2 regions of the Microbacterium oryzae genome follow, and region 1 is predicted to be linked to the other one. Evidence: predicted binding sites of a transcription regulator. Region 1 holds the regulator's gene; the other holds the start of a gene.

What was found. The regulator HrcA, encoded in region 1, represses chaperone genes, less so after heat shock. The targets are predictions, from matches to a motif close to TTNGCACTCGNNNNNNNCGAGTGCNAA.
Region 2: D7D94_RS10470 (Hsp20/alpha crystallin family protein) is a predicted target of HrcA. The motif match lies at 5,535-5,561, and genes of this name have one in related genera.

Annotation. Positions count from the first base shown of each region.
Region 1 is NZ_CP032550.1:722,399-729,700, reverse strand. Features, by position in the region: gene D7D94_RS03350 (HIT domain-containing protein) at 1-168, opposite strand, end outside; gene D7D94_RS03345 (16S rRNA (uracil(1498)-N(3))-methyltransferase) at 191-922, opposite strand; gene dnaJ (molecular chaperone DnaJ) at 927-2,045, opposite strand; gene hrcA (heat-inducible transcriptional repressor HrcA) at 2,100-3,140, opposite strand; gene hemW (radical SAM family heme chaperone HemW) at 3,226-4,443, opposite strand; gene D7D94_RS03325 (DUF1990 domain-containing protein) at 4,443-5,093, opposite strand; gene lepA (translation elongation factor 4) at 5,133-6,983, opposite strand; gene D7D94_RS03315 (ExeM/NucH family extracellular endonuclease) at 7,216-7,302, shown strand, end outside.
Region 2 is NZ_CP032550.1:2,229,135-2,236,436, reverse strand. Features, by position in the region: gene D7D94_RS10490 (DUF6049 family protein) at 1-1,435, opposite strand, end outside; gene D7D94_RS10485 (LacI family DNA-binding transcriptional regulator) at 1,538-2,521, opposite strand; gene galT (galactose-1-phosphate uridylyltransferase) at 2,605-3,753, shown strand; gene galK (galactokinase) at 3,750-4,976, shown strand; gene D7D94_RS10470 (Hsp20/alpha crystallin family protein) at 5,035-5,466, opposite strand; gene D7D94_RS10465 (DUF7059 domain-containing protein) at 5,620-7,143, shown strand; gene D7D94_RS10460 (NAD(P)-dependent alcohol dehydrogenase) at 7,182-7,302, shown strand, end outside.

The DNA.
Region 1 (7,302 bases):
GGCGAGCTCGGCAACGTCGCGGTACTCCTGCGTCTTGGGGATGACGAGGAGGTGCACGGGCGCCTGCGGACTGATGTCCTCGATCACGAACACCCGCTCGGTCTGGGCGACGATCGTGCCCGGGATGTCCCCCTGCAGGATGCGCGTGAAGATCGACGGCTCGCTCATGCCGTCGATTCTACCGACCGGCTCACCAGCGCCGGAGCTTCGCGTTGAGAATCGCGAGGGCGGCGGGGCCCGCCGTCGAGGTGCGGAGGATGGTCGTGCCGAGCCGGACGCGCTCCGCCCCCGCGGCCGCGAGGCGGTCGATCTCGTCCGGCGCGATGCCGCCCTCGGGGCCGACGACGAGCACGAGGTCGCGCGCGTCGTCGATCTCGATCGCCGTCAGCGCGACGGGCGCCGTGGGGTCGAGCACGAGCATCCGCGCGGTCTCTGCGCGAGCGGTCAGCTGCGCGAGGTCGGCGATCGGCGACACCTCGGCGATCCACGCGCGGTGCGCCTGCTTGGCGGCCTCGCGCACGATCGTCGACCAGCGCGCGCGGCCCTTCTCGGCCTTCGGACCCTGCCAGCGCGAGACGCTGCGCGACGCCTGCCACGGCACGACCTCGTCGATGCCGAGCTCGGTGGCCGCCTGCACGGCCAGCTCGTCGCGGCCGCCCTTCGCGAGCGCCTGCACGAGCACGAGGCGAGGCGTCGCGGCCGGAACGTCCTCGCGCGCGGCGACGCGCACGACGACCCGCTGCGGGGAGACCTCCGCGCAGGATCCGACGACCCACGCGCCACGGCCATCCGTCACCGTCACGTCCTCGCCGACGCGCACGCGGCGGACCGAGGCGGCGTGGTGCGCCTCGGCGCCGGTGAGCACGATGTCCTCGCCGGGAGCGACCTCTCCCGCCCGCTCGTCATAGAAGTGCAGCGCCATCGGCTCAGCCGCGGAAGCGGTCGCGCAGCTTCGAGAACAGGCCCTGGTGGAACTCGGCCAGGCGCGGCTCCGGAGCCTTGGTGCGGCGCGCGAGCTCCTCGAGCAGCTGACGCGTCTTGTGGTCGACCTTCGTGGGCGTCACGACCTGCACGCCCACGCGGAGGTCACCCCGACGCGAGGTGCGGAGCCCGGTGATGCCGCGCTCCTTCACCGTGAGGATCTCGCCCGACTGGATGCCCGCGCGGACCTCGACCTCGACCTCGCCGTCCAGGGCGTCGATCGACGTCGTGGTGCCGAGGATGGCGTCGGTCATCGAGACCTCGAGAGTCGCGAGGAGGTCGTCGCCGTCGCGGCTGAAGACGGGGTGCGGTGCCACCGTGACCTCCACGTACAGGTCGCCGTTGGGGCCGCCGGCCGGGCCGACCTCTCCGGAGCCGGGGAGCTGCAGGCGCAGCCCGGTCTCGACGCCTGCGGGGATGTCGAGCGAGACGGTGCGCCGGGAGCGGACGCGCCCCTGGCCGCTGCAGGTCGGGCACGGGTGCGGGATGACGGTCCCGTAGCCCTGGCACGCGCCGCAGGGTTGCATGGTGACCATGTTGCCGAGGAGGCTGCGCACCTGGCGCTGCACGTGGCCGGTGCCGCCGCAGATGTCGCAGGTCTGCGGGCTCGTCCCGGGCTGGCAGCACGATCCGTGGCAGGTCTCGCACAGCACCGCGGTGTCGACCTCGATGTCGCGATGCGTGCCGAAAACCACGTCGCCGAGCTCGAGCGTCACGCGCACCAGCGCGTCCTGTCCGCGCTCGCGCCGCGACCGCGGACGTCCGCCGCGGCCGCCGCCACCGCCGGCGCCCCCGCCGAAGAAGGTCTCGAAGATGTCGCCGAAGCCGCCGAAGCCCGCGCCGCCGCCGAACGGCGAGTCGTCGCCGCCCATGTCGTAGCGGCGTCGCTGCTCGGGGTCGCTCAGCACGTCGTAGGCGTGCGTGACGGCCTTGAAGTCCTCGGCCGCCTGCGGCTCCGGATTCACGTCGGGGTGCAGACGACGCGCCAGCTTGCGGTACGCCTTCTTGATGTCCTCCTGCGAGGCGTCGCGCGCCACGCCGAGGGTCTCGTAATGATCAGCCACTTCAGCCTTCCTGCGGGCGTCGTGCGCCCGTGCTCCGGTCGTCAGGGCGGCGCGTCAGCGCCGGCCCTCGTCTTCGTCCAGCAGCCTCGTGAGGTAGCGGGCGACCGCCCGTGCCGCCGTGAGGTTGCGGGGGTAGTCCATGCGCGTCGGGCCCATGATGCCGATGCGGGCGGCGCCGACGGCCGAGTCGTACTGGCTCGCGACGATCGACGCCTCCGAGAGGCCGAAGGCCGCGTTCTCGCGCCCGATGCTCGTCGCGAGCCCGTGCTCGTCGGCGACCATCTCGCTCATCAGCCGCAGCAGCGTCACCTGCTCCTCGATGGCCTCGAGAAGCGGATGGATGCTGCCGCGGAAGTCCTGCTCGCGACGGGCGAGCGTCGCTGATCCCGCCATGACGAGGCGGTTCTGCCGGAACTCGTCGAGTTCCTCGGCCGCCGCCTTCGCGACGTCCCGCAACGCCACGTCCACGGGAGTCGCCGGCGCGGGGGCGAGTTCGACCGCGCGCGCGAGCTGGTCGGCGGCGTCGCCCACCGAGCGGCCGGCGAGCAGCGGCACGAGACGTGCGGCGACGCCATCCAGCGCCTCCTGGTCGAGCTCGACGGTCAGCTGCGTGATGCGCTGCGAGACCCGGCCGGTGTCGGTCACCATGATCACGAGCACGCGCCGCGGGTCGAGCTGCACGAGCTGGACGTGCGTGATGCTCGCGCGCGCGAACGAGGGGTACTGCACGAGCGCGACCTGGCCGGTGAGCTGCGTGAGGAGCCGCACCGTGCGCGCGAGGAGGTCGTCGAGGTCGGACGGCTCCCCGAGGAACGACGTGATCGCCGAGCGCTGCGCGGACGACAGCGGCCGCAGCTCGGCGAGATGGTCGACGAAGACGCGATAGCCCTTGTCCGTCGGCACCCGGCCCGACGAGGTGTGCGGCTGGGCGATGAGCTCCTCGTCCTCGAGGAGGGCCATGTCGTTGCGGATGGTCGCGGCCGAGACCCCGAAGGAGTGGCGTTCGACGATGGAGCGGCTCCCGACGGGCTCGTGCGTGTCGACGTAGTCCTGCACGATCGCCCGGAGGACCTGCAGCCCGCGGTCGCTGACCATGTGCGCACCCCTCTCCCTGGCACTCGATGCGTCCGAGTGCCAGTCTACCGACCTCTTTCGGCGAACGGGGTGAGCGCGCCGGGCGTCAGTCGGTGAGCGCGCGCACGACGGCGTCGGCGAGGAGCCGCCCGCGCAGCGTCAGCACGATGCGCCCGCGGATGGCCGCAGCCGGCTCGACGAGGCCGTCCGCGATCAGCCCCGCCACGGCGCCTCGAGCGGACGCCGGCAGCGCGTCGACGGCGAGCCCCTCGCGGATGCGGCTCTGCAGCAGCACCCGCTCCAGCAGCGTCGCCTCCGCGTCCGGTCGCTCCCGTCCTGCCGCCGGCGACTCGCCCAGGGCGAGCCGCTGGGCGTACGCGGCCGGGTGCTTGACGTTCCACCAGCGGAGGCCTGCGACGTGACTGTGCGCACCGGGCCCGAACCCCCACCAGTCGGTGCCGCGCCAGTACGCGAGGTTGTGGCGCGAGCGGTGCGCCTCCCCCTGCGACCAGTTCGACACCTCGTACCAGTCGTACCCCGCCTCGCCGAGCAGGGCGTCCGCCAGCTCGTACATGTCGGCCTGCAGGTCGTCGTCGGGAGCCGGCACCTCGCCGCGCCGGATCTGACGGGCGAGCTTGGTGCCGTCCTCGATGATGAGCGCGTAGGCGGAGATGTGATCGGGCGCGAGCGCGAGGGCGGCGTCGAGCGAGGCGCGCCAGTCGTCGAGGGTCTCCCCCGGCGCCCCGTAGATGAGGTCGACGCTCACGTCGAGTCCGGCTGCCCGACCGGCGGCGACGGCGGTCGCGACGTTGTCGGGCGAGTGCGTGCGGTCGAGCGCGGCGAGGACGCGCGGCACGGCCGACTGCATGCCCACGGACATCCGCGTCACGCCCGCGCGCGCGAGCTCCTCGGCGACCGCCGGCGACACGGTGTCGGGATTCGCCTCGACGGTGATCTCGGCGTCGGACGCGATGCCGAAGGCGTCGCGGATGCCGTCGAGCATGCGCGCGAGGTCGCCGGCGGGCAGCAGCGTGGGCGTTCCCCCGCCGAAGAAGACGGTCTGCGCGGGGCGCAGCGCGCGGGCGTCGGCGAGCACGCCGCGGGCGAGCGCGATCTCCTGCAGGAGGACGTCGGCGTACTCGTCCTGCCGCGCGCCGCGCAGCTCGCTCGACGTGTAGGTGTTGAAGTCGCAGTACCCGCAGCGCACACGGCAGAACGGCACGTGCAGGTAGATGCCGAGGTCGGCCGACGGGTCGACCGGGAGGTCACGCGGAAGTGCGCCGTCGGCGGGTGCGGGATCGCCGAGCGGAAGTGCTCCGGCCATCAGGCGCCGGTGCGGAACAGCGGCGAGATGGCGCGCAGGTAGGCGGCGAACAGCGCCTTGCGGCGGCGGCGCACGAGCCCCTTGAAGAGGCGGTTCCAGAACGTGACGGGCCGGTCGAACGCGCGCACGTCGAACCACACCTCGTCGTTCTCGCGCCACTCGATCATGAACGACTCCTCGCCGCTCACCACCGAGCCGCCGACCGTGCCGAGGGCGAAGCCCACGCGACGCGCCTCCTCGATCACGAAGATCACCCGCAGCTCGGCGTCGGCGCGGAAGCGCGCGACCTTGCCGCGCACGGTCACGGTCGTGCCGGCGCCGACGTACGGCGTGCCCTCGGCGTCGAAGCGCTGATCGGCATCCGACCGGCTCGGCGCGACGGCGTTGCCGGAGTCGTCGAAGCTGACCCCCGTGTACGTCGGTCCCGGAGCGGGCCGCACATCGGCGAGCTCGAGGCCGGCGCCCTTCAGCGGCGCCCAGGCCAGCAGCGCGTCGACGGCCGTGCGGAATCGCTCCTCGCCGCTGCCGATCCGCCACTGTGCGGCCGCCGGAATGCTGCGCTCCGGCGGGTACTGCAGCAGGTCGGGCGCCTGCGTCGCCCCGACCGCCGCATAGTCGACCGTCTCGTCTCGGAAGGTCTCCCGGCGCATGTCGTCCACCCTAACCGCAGCCCCTGGCAAAGCCCCCGGCTACTTCCCGGACTTCGTCTCGACGTCACCCGACAGCGCGGCGATGAACGCCTCCTGGGGCACCTCGACGCGGCCGACCATCTTCATGCGCTTCTTGCCCTCCTTCTGCTTCTCGAGCAGCTTGCGCTTGCGGGAGATGTCGCCGCCGTAGCATTTCGCGAGCACGTCCTTGCGCATCGCGCGGATGTTCTCGCGCGCGATGATGCGGGCGCCGATCGCGGCCTGGATGGGGACCTCGAACTGCTGACGCGGGATGAGCTTGCGCAGACGCTCCGTCATCGTCGTCCCGTACGCATAGGCCTTCTCGCGGTGCACGATCGCGCTGAACGCGTCGACGCGGTCGCCCTGGAGGAGGATGTCGACCTTCACGAGGTCCGCCTCCTGCTGCCCCGCCGGCTCGTAGTCGAAGCTCGCGTAGCCCTGCGTGCGGCTCTTCAGCTGGTCGAAGAAGTCGAAGACGATCTCGCCGAGGGGCATCGTGTACTTCAGCTCGACGCGCTCCTCGGACAGGTAGTCCATGCCGAGCAGGGTGCCGCGGCGAGTCTGGCACAGCTCCATGACGGTGCCGACGTACTCCTTCGGCGCGAGGATCGACGCCTTGACCATCGGCTCGGCGACCGAGCCGATCTTGCCCTCGGGGTACTCGCTCGGGTTCGTGACGATGAGCGTCTCGCCCGTCTCCGTCGTCACCTCGTAGACGACGCTCGGCGCAGTGGTGATCAGGTCGAGGCCGAACTCGCGCGAGAGGCGCTCGGTGATGATCTCGAGGTGCAGCAGTCCGAGGAAGCCGCAGCGGAAGCCGAAGCCGAGGGCGACGGATGTCTCGGGCTCGTAGGCGAGGGACGCGTCCGACAGCTTCAGCTTGTCGAGCGCCTCGCGCAGGTCGGTGTAGTCGCTGGCGTCGATCGGGTACAGGCCCGAGAACACCATCGGCTTCGGGTCGGTGTATCCGGGAAGCGCCTGCGAGGCGGGAGTGCGCTGGTTGGTGACGGTGTCGCCGACCTTCGACTGGCGCACGTCCTTCACGCCGGTGATGAGATAGCCGACCTCGCCCACCGAGAGGCCGTTCGACGGCGTGGGCTCGGGGCTCGAGACGCCGATCTCCAGCAGCTCGTGCGTGGCGCGCGTCGACATCATCTGGATGCGCTCGCGCGGCGAGAGGCGACCGTCGACCATCCGGACGTACGTCACCACGCCGCGGTACGCGTCGTAGACCGAGTCGAAGATCATGGCGCGAGCCGGGGCATCGGGGTCGCCCTGGGGCGCGGGGATCTCCGCCACGAGGCGGTCGAGCAGCTCCTCGACGCCCTGCCCCGTCTTGCCCGACACCCGCAGCACGTCGGCGGGGTCGCCGCCGATGAGATCGGCGAGCTCCTTCGCGAAGCGGTCGGGGTCGGCGGCGGGCAGGTCGATCTTATTGAGCACCGGGATGATCGTCAGATCGTTCTCGAGTGCGAGGTACAGGTTGGCGAGTGTCTGCGCCTCGATCCCCTGCGCGGCGTCCACGAGCAGCACGGCGCCCTCGCAGGCGGCGAGCGAGCGGGACACCTCGTAGGTGAAGTCCACGTGACCGGGCGTGTCGATCATGTTCAGCGCGAAGGTGTCGCCCTCGTGCTGCCACGGCAGCCGCACGGCCTGGCTCTTCACCGTGATGCCGCGCTCGCGCTCGATGTCCATGCGGTCGAGGTACTGCGCGCGCATGTCGCGGTCGGACACCGCGCCGGTGAGCTGCAGCATGCGGTCGGCGAGCGTCGACTTGCCGTGATCGATGTGAGCGATGATGCAGAAGTTGCGGATGCGCTCAGGCGGTGTCGCGGCAGGCGGGAGCGGAGTCGTGGCACGAGGGGACATATCCGTCTGATTCTACGGGCCGCGGCGCGCCCGCCGTGCCCCTTCTCTCGCGCGCCGCGCCGCGCCGTGCTCCCGTGCGCCGCGCCGTGCTCCCGTGCACCGCGCCGCGGTCCTTCCGCGCAGCGCGCCGCCGTCCTCCCGCAAGGTGCTGGCCACTGTCCGTTCACCCGACGACGATTGCCTGGAAGACGCGGGGCCGACCCGCGCCTCCCGCACTCCGAAGGAGACGAACGTGCACCATCCCTCTTCCCCGCGCGGCGTCCGCCGCGCGATCTGTCTGGCGTCGACGGCCTGCATCGCCGCGGCCCTCCTCGCGCCG
Region 2 (7,302 bases), 1.5 Mb from region 1:
TGTCCTCGGTGCGGATGGCCGGGGCAGCGTCCTCCTCGGCGGTCGCGTACGAGACGCGGTCGAGTGCGACGAGAAGAGGCGTGTCGCCCGTCTCACGGGCGGCGAACCACAGGTCGGCGGAGGATGCCACGAGCGCCTGCTCGTGGGCGTCGTCGTCGAACGCGGCGGCGGTGAGCTCGTCGGAGACGCCGTCGTCGTAGACGAGCGCGCCCTCCGCTCGAGACGGCACGCCCGTGCCATCCGCCCCCTCGCTCGTGGCCGTGGAGGGGAGCAGCGTGAGCCCGCCGTCGGCCGACAGCGCCTCGACGACATCCGGCCCGGCGGTGCCCTCGGCGGGCCAGTACACGCGGGCGGCTTCCTCGCCGATGGCGAGGAGCTCCTCCAGGGACGGGTACTCGGGCTCCGGTGCCGGCTCGGGGGTGGCCTCGTCGATGGGCGCGGCCGACGGGGTCGGCACCGTCGCCTCGAAGTTCTGCCCGCTCTCGAAGGCGCGCAGGCTCGTCGGCGCGAGGGGCGCCGGCAACCCGGCCTGCACCTGTGCGGCCGCATCCGCATCGCCGAACTGCAGGGCGAAGCGCTCGTTCGGCAGCTGCTCCAGGCGCTCGAGCCAGTCGAGAGCGGAGGCGGGGGCGGCGGTGCCCAGCACTCGGATCGCCGCCGGGATCGCCGGGTCCACTGCGAGCACCGCGGACGTGCCGGCGACGGCGTCGAGCGTCTGGGCGAGCGCGCCGCCCGGTTCGGTGAGCTGCGCGATCTGATCCGCCGAAAGCAGGCCCTCCGCGGTGGGTGGCGCCGTGATCGGAACGACGACCGATGCGGGCGCCCTGTCGTCGCCCGCCACCACGATGACGCTCCGGCCGCGCAGCGACGACCCCGCCGCCTCCCGAGTCGCTCGCAGCGGATACACGCCCGGCCGCAGGTCGTCGACGTCGTCGGGCGAGAGCTCGACGGTCGCGGTGTCGCCGGGGCCGACTTCGTCCATGCGTGTGGTCTGCGCGGCGACGAAGGGGATGTCGGTGCGGCCCTCCGACACCCAGGCGTCCAGGGCCGCCCGATCGGTCAGCGGGTCGCGGCCGATGCCGAGCGTCAGGGTGCCCGCGGGCAGCGCCTCGCCGCCGCGGTTCTCGACCGTGGCGGTCGCCGCGAGCTGATCGGGCGAGCGCACGACGCCGTCCTGGTCGGGCAGCAGCGACAGCACGGGCTCCTCCGCGCCGCCTTCGTCGACCTCCGCCAGCATGCCGACCCGGTCGTCGGCGCCCTTGTCGGTGTCGGCCGTGCCGAATGAACGCGCGGGAGGATCCGGGTCGACGGCGGCGGCCGCGGCGGGCCATGCCCCCGTGGGCGACACCGCACCCAGCAGGGCCAGCGCGACCGCGACGGGCGCACCGAGAAGCCGCAGGCATCGGGGGGCCTCGGCCGTGCCGCGTCGCGTCATGGGCTTCCTGCTCGTCGGGTCGTGCTGGGGGCGCACGGAACCGTTCAATCCTACGAACACGGCTGGGCGCGCCCTGCGAGGCGTGCCGGGCGAGCGGTCGCCTCAGCGCGGCGGCCGGGAGCTCTCCCGCACGATCAGCCGCGTCGGCACCACCGTGTGCGGGGGTGTCGGCTCGCCGTCCAGCAGTCCCAGCAGCAGTCGGATGGCCGCGGACCCGAGCTCCTCGAAATCCTGCGCGACGGTGGTGAGCGGCGGCCAGTAGTGCGCCGCGTCCACCACGTCGTCGAAGCCGGCGACGGCGAGGTCGTGCCGGCCGACCGCATGCGCGGCGTGCAGCGCGCCGAGCGCCATCTGGTCGTTGGCGGCGAAGACGGCGGTCACGGCGAGGTCCGGGACGAGCCCGTCGGCGAGCTCGCGCGCGGTCTGCGCGGTCCAGTCGCCCCGCAGCACCTCGGGAACCGGCGCTCCCGCAGCCTCGAGCGCCTCCCGCCATCCGCGCTCGCGCTCACGTGCGGCGAGCGACCCGCGCGGCCCGGCGATGTGGTGGACCGTGCGGTGCCCTCGCGCGAGCAGGTGCGCGGTCGCGCTCGCCGCCCCGCCGGCGTGGTCCGACGCGATGGCGGCGAACCGCTCGCTCGCGTCGGCGTCGACGGCGACCACCGGGAAGCCGGGCTCGGCGGCGTCGTGGATGGTCGGGGTCGCCTCGTTGAGGACCACGGCGCCGTCGACCCCGTGGTCGCGCAGGGCGGCGAAGGCGGCATCGGCGGCGACCCGGTCGTCGGCGGCGGAGAGCGTGACGACGAGCACCGCGTGGTCGCGAGCGGACGCCGCGGCCGTCACCGCCTCGAGCATGCGGGTGTTGCCGACCGAGGCGAGCGTGCGCACGACGACGCCGATCGTGCCGGTGCGGCCCGTGCGCAGCGCGCGAGCCGAGCGGTTGGGGCGGTAGCCGAGCTGCGCCATGGCCGCCTCGACGCGCGCCCGCGTCGTCGGATCCACTCGGGGGGAGCCGTTCGCCACGCGCGAGACGGTCTGTCCGGAGACGCCGGCGAGCCGGGCGACGTCAGCCGCCGAGACCTGAGGCATGGCGCTCCCTTCTCCTCCGACCCACTTTGCACTACCCTCATGTTGACGTCAACACGCGCGGCTTCGCGCGGTAAGGAGAAGCCATGGAGGCACCGGCCACGACGCTGGGCGCCGGAGTCGTGAAGCGCGTGTCGCGCCTCGCGGACGGGCGCGAGCTCATCTACTACGACGACCCCGGCACGACGCTGCCCGCCGCGCGGCGCCTGGACGAGCGCGAGCTCGGCGGCCGCCCCGAGACCGCCACCATGCGCCGCGACGTGCTCACGGGCGACTGGATCTCGGTCGCCGCCGCACGGCAGAACCGGGCGTTCCTGCCGCCCGCCGACCTCGACCCGCTCGCGCCGCAGAGCCCGACGAACCCCTCGGAGGTGCCCGACCTCTACGACGTCGCGGTCTTCGAGAACAAGTCGCCGTCGTTCGGGCCCGCGCTCGACGCCGCCACTGGCGACGCTCCGGTCGCCGTCGACCCGCCGCAGGGCCTGGCGGACCTCGACGCCCCCGGCCTCGGTCGCAGTCGCACTTCGGTCGGCCGCTGCGAGGTCGTCTGCTTCAGCCCCGAGCGCGAGGGCTCGTTCGGCACGCAGTCGGTCACCCGCGCGCGCACCGTCATTGAGGCGTGGGCCGACCGCACCGCCGCGCTGTCGGCCCTGCCGGGCATCCGTCAGGTCTTCCCCTTCGAGAACCGGGGCGAGCAGATCGGCGTGACGCTGCACCATCCGCACGGCCAGATCTACGCGTATCCCTACATCACGCCGCGGACCAAGCTGCTGCTCGCGGCGATCGAGCGCGAGGGCGCCGACCTGTTCGAGCGGATCATCGCCTTCGAGGAGGAGGGCCCGCGCGTGGTGCTCGAGGCCGAGCACTGGATCGCGTACGTGCCGTTCGCGGCGCGCTGGCCCGTCGAGGTGCATCTCGCGCCGCGCCGGCACGCTCCCGACTTCGCCGCGCTGACCGAGGCCGAGCGCGATGAGCTCGCGTCCGTCTACCTCAGACTTCTCCGCGGCGTCGACCGTCTCTACGACACCCCGACGCCGTACATCGCCGCCTGGCATCAGGCGCCCGTCGACGTCGCGCGCGACACCGTGCGGCTGCACCTGCAGCTGACGTCGCCGCGGCGCGCGGCGGACAAGCTGAAGTACCTCGCCGGATCGGAGGCCGCCATGGGCGCGTGGATCGGCGATGTGCCGCCGGAGCAGTCCGCAGATCGGCTGCGCGAGGCGGTGAACGCATGACCGGGGCACGTGAGCAGGCCGAGCAGCTCTTCGGCGAGTTCGGCCGCGGCCGACCCGATGGTGTCTGGTCGGCGCCGGGCCGGGCGAACCTCATCGGCGAGCACACCGACTACAACGAGGGCTTCGTGCTGCCGTTCGCGATCGAGCACCGGACGTATGCCGCCGTCGGCATCCGTGCGGATCGCACCCTGCGCGTGATCTCGACGCTGGATCGCCAGCCCTTCGCGCTGTCGCTCGACGCGCTGGCGGCGACGTTCGACGGACCGGCCGGGCACGCGGTGGCGGAGGGCACGGTGCCGGAATGGGCGGCGTACCCGCTCGGCGTCGCGTGGGCGGCGTACCCGCTCGGCGTCGCGTGGGCGGCGCTCGCCGCGACCGGGCGGCCGGCGGCCGAGGTCGCCGGGCTCGACATCGCGCTCGCGTCCGACGTGCCGGTGGGCGCCGGGCTGTCGTCCTCCGCCGCAATCGAAGGGGCCACCGCCTCTGCGCTGAACGACCTGTGGGAGCTCGGCCTCGACGGCCTGTCGATCGCGAAGATCGGCCGCACCGCCGAGAACGAGGCCGTCGGAGCGCCGACCGGGATCATGGATCAGGTCTCGTCGACCCTCGGCCGGCTGGACGCGGCGACGTTCCTGGACTGCCGAACGCTCGAGACCGCGTCGGTCGACCTCGGCTTCACGGCGACCGGCCTCGCGCTCCTCGTCATCGACACCCGCGTGAAGCATGCGCACTCGACGGGCGGCTACCGGGAGCGCCGGGCGTCGTGCGAGAAGGGCGCCGCGGAGATGGGCGTGCCGTCGCTGCGGGATCTGTCCGTCGCGGACCTGCCCCGCGCGGAGGAGGCGCTCGATGACGTGACGTTCCGGCGCGTGCGCCACATCGTCACGGAGAACCAGCGCGTGCTCGACACCGTCGAGGCCCTGCGGGCGGCGGGGCCGCTGGCGATCGGCGAGCTCCTCGTCGCGTCGCACGCCTCGATGCGCGACGACTTCGAGATCTCGGTCGCCGAGCTCGACACCGCCGTCGATGCGGCTCTCGGCGCCGGCGCGCTCGGTGCGCGCATGACGGGCGGCGGGTTCGGCGGAGCGGCGATCGCGCTCGTGGAGGCCGACAGCCTCGACGTCGTCTCGCGCGCGGTCGAGGAGGCGTTCGCCGAGCGCGGCTTCACCGCGCCGCACACCTTCACGGTGACGCCGTCGGAGGGCGCGCGCCGCGACGTCTGACCCCGCGCAGGAAGAAGGGCCGACGCCACCGGCCTCGGCCCTTCTCCGGTCTGCGGGATCAGGAGGTGATCTGCGTGAGCGTCTGCGCGCCCTCGCCCGACTGCTGCACCTCGATCTTGCGCGGCTTGGCCTTCTCGCTGATCGGGATGAGCACGCTCATCACGCCGTTCTCATACGTCGCCGTGATGCCCTCCGTGTCGATGCCCTGACCGAGGTTCAGCTGCCGCAGGAACGAGCCGGTGGAGCGCTCGCGCGTGATCCACTTCACGCCCTCGCCGCCCCGGCCGGTGCGCTGCGCGCGGATGGTCAGGAGCTGCCCGTCGACATCGATGTCCACGCTCCCGGGGTCGATGCCCGGCAGGTCGGCGCTCAGGACGTAGTGGTCGCCTTCCCGGTACAGGTCCATCGGCATGAGCCGCGGCGCCTGACGGTCCATGAGCTGGTCGGCCATGCGGTCGAACTCCCGGAACGGATCGAAGAACATCGCCATGGTGATCGTCCTCCCTCTGCTCGGCGGTGTCCGGATGTTTCTTGAGTCTTGCTGACTCAACTTCAGTTTTAGCACTCTCATGGGAAGAGTGCTAAAAGTGCGCTGAGAGCTCGCTTCGAGATCGCTTGAGGGTGGAGGCGGTTGAATGGGCGGGTGACCTCGCATCCCGACCTCCCCCTCGCCCGCGACCTCGCCGCCGACCTCGCGGCCGCGCGCTTCCGCTCGGAGGCGTTGCGCGCGATGTGGGGAGTGGCAGCGGATGACGCGATCGGCCGCAGCCTGCGCGCCCCGGCCCTCCGCGCCATCCGAGACCGCGACGACGCGCTCGCCGTGCTCGCACGGGTGCTCATCTTCGGCGTCGCGCAGCCGGTCGCCGACGTCGACCGAGCGCTTCCGCGCGTCGGCGCCCGCGGGCTGGCCGACCTCGGACTCGCCACGCTGGACGCCGATGTCGTCACGCCGCGCGCCGTCCTCCGCCCGCAGTCGTTCCATGATGATCGCGGCCCCGGGGAGTGGCTGCTCGCCAGCGACCTCGACGAGATCGCCCTGGGCGGCGGCGCGCTCGCCGAGGACCACGTGCTCGGCGCGGGCGGAGCATCGCTCACCCTGGCGGGGCTGCAGCTGCCCGCATCCGCCGCCTCCCTGCTCGACCTCGGCACCGGCTGCGGGGTGCAGGCTCTGCGCGCGTGCCGCTACGCGGACCGGGTCGTCGCCACCGACATCTCCGAGCGCGCGCTCCGCTTCACGGATCTGAACGCGGCGCTCGCGGGAACGGGCGCGATCGAGACGCGTCGCGGATCGCTGTTCGAGCCGGTCGCCGGGGAGACCTTCGAGCGCATCGTCTCGAACCCGCCGTTCGTCATCACGCCGCGCGTGCAGGGCGTTCCCGAGTACGAGTACCGCGACGGCGGGCTCGTCGGCGATGCGCTCATGCAGAGCGTGGTCGAGGGCGTGGGCGCTCATCTCGCTCCCGGCGGAGTCGCGCAGTTCCTGGGCAACTGGGAGACGCGCGCCGGCGTCGACGGACTCGACCGACTGCGCGGCTGGGTGGAGTCCGCCGGTATCCCTCTCGACGCCTGGATCGTCGAGCGCGAGGAGCTCGACCCGATCGCGTATGCCGAGATGTGGATCAGAGACGGCGGCACGATTCCCGGCTCGCCCGAGCACGACCGCCTGCTCGACGCATGGCTCGACGACTTCGCCGAGCGGAAGGTCAGCGCCATCGGCTTCGGCTACGTCCTGCTGCGGCGAGCCGAGAGCGCGCCGACCCTCGCGCGCTACGAGCGGGTGACGCAGGCCATCCCGTCAGAGGGCGCGCTGGGGTCGCACCTGGCCGCGGTCCTGGCCGCGCACGACCGCGTGGCCGCACTCGACGACCACGCGCTGCTCGCCCTGCACCTGAAGACGGCGTCCGACGTGACGGAGTCGCGGCACCACCTGCCGGGCGCGGCCGACCCCAGCGTGATCGAGCTGCGGCAGGGCGGCGGATTCGGCCGCTCGGTCCAGGCCGATCCCGCGCTGGCCGCGCTGGTCGGCGCGAGCGACGGCGAACTGTCACTGGGGCAGATCGTCGCCGCGCTCGCGCAGCTGCTGGAGGTGGACGAGGCGGCACTGCGGACCGCGCTCCTGCCCTCCGTGCGCGAGCTCGTGCTCGACGGCTTCCTCGCTCCGGCCTGAGCGAGTCCCGCGTTCTTCGACAGGCGTAGCCTTTCGGTATGCGAGCAGTCGTCTTCGAGAAGTTCCACACATTCCCTTCGCTCACGGAGGTCGAGAAGCCGGTGCCCGGCGCCGGTGAGGTGCTGCTGAAGGTGGCCGGCTCCGGCGCGTGCCACTCCG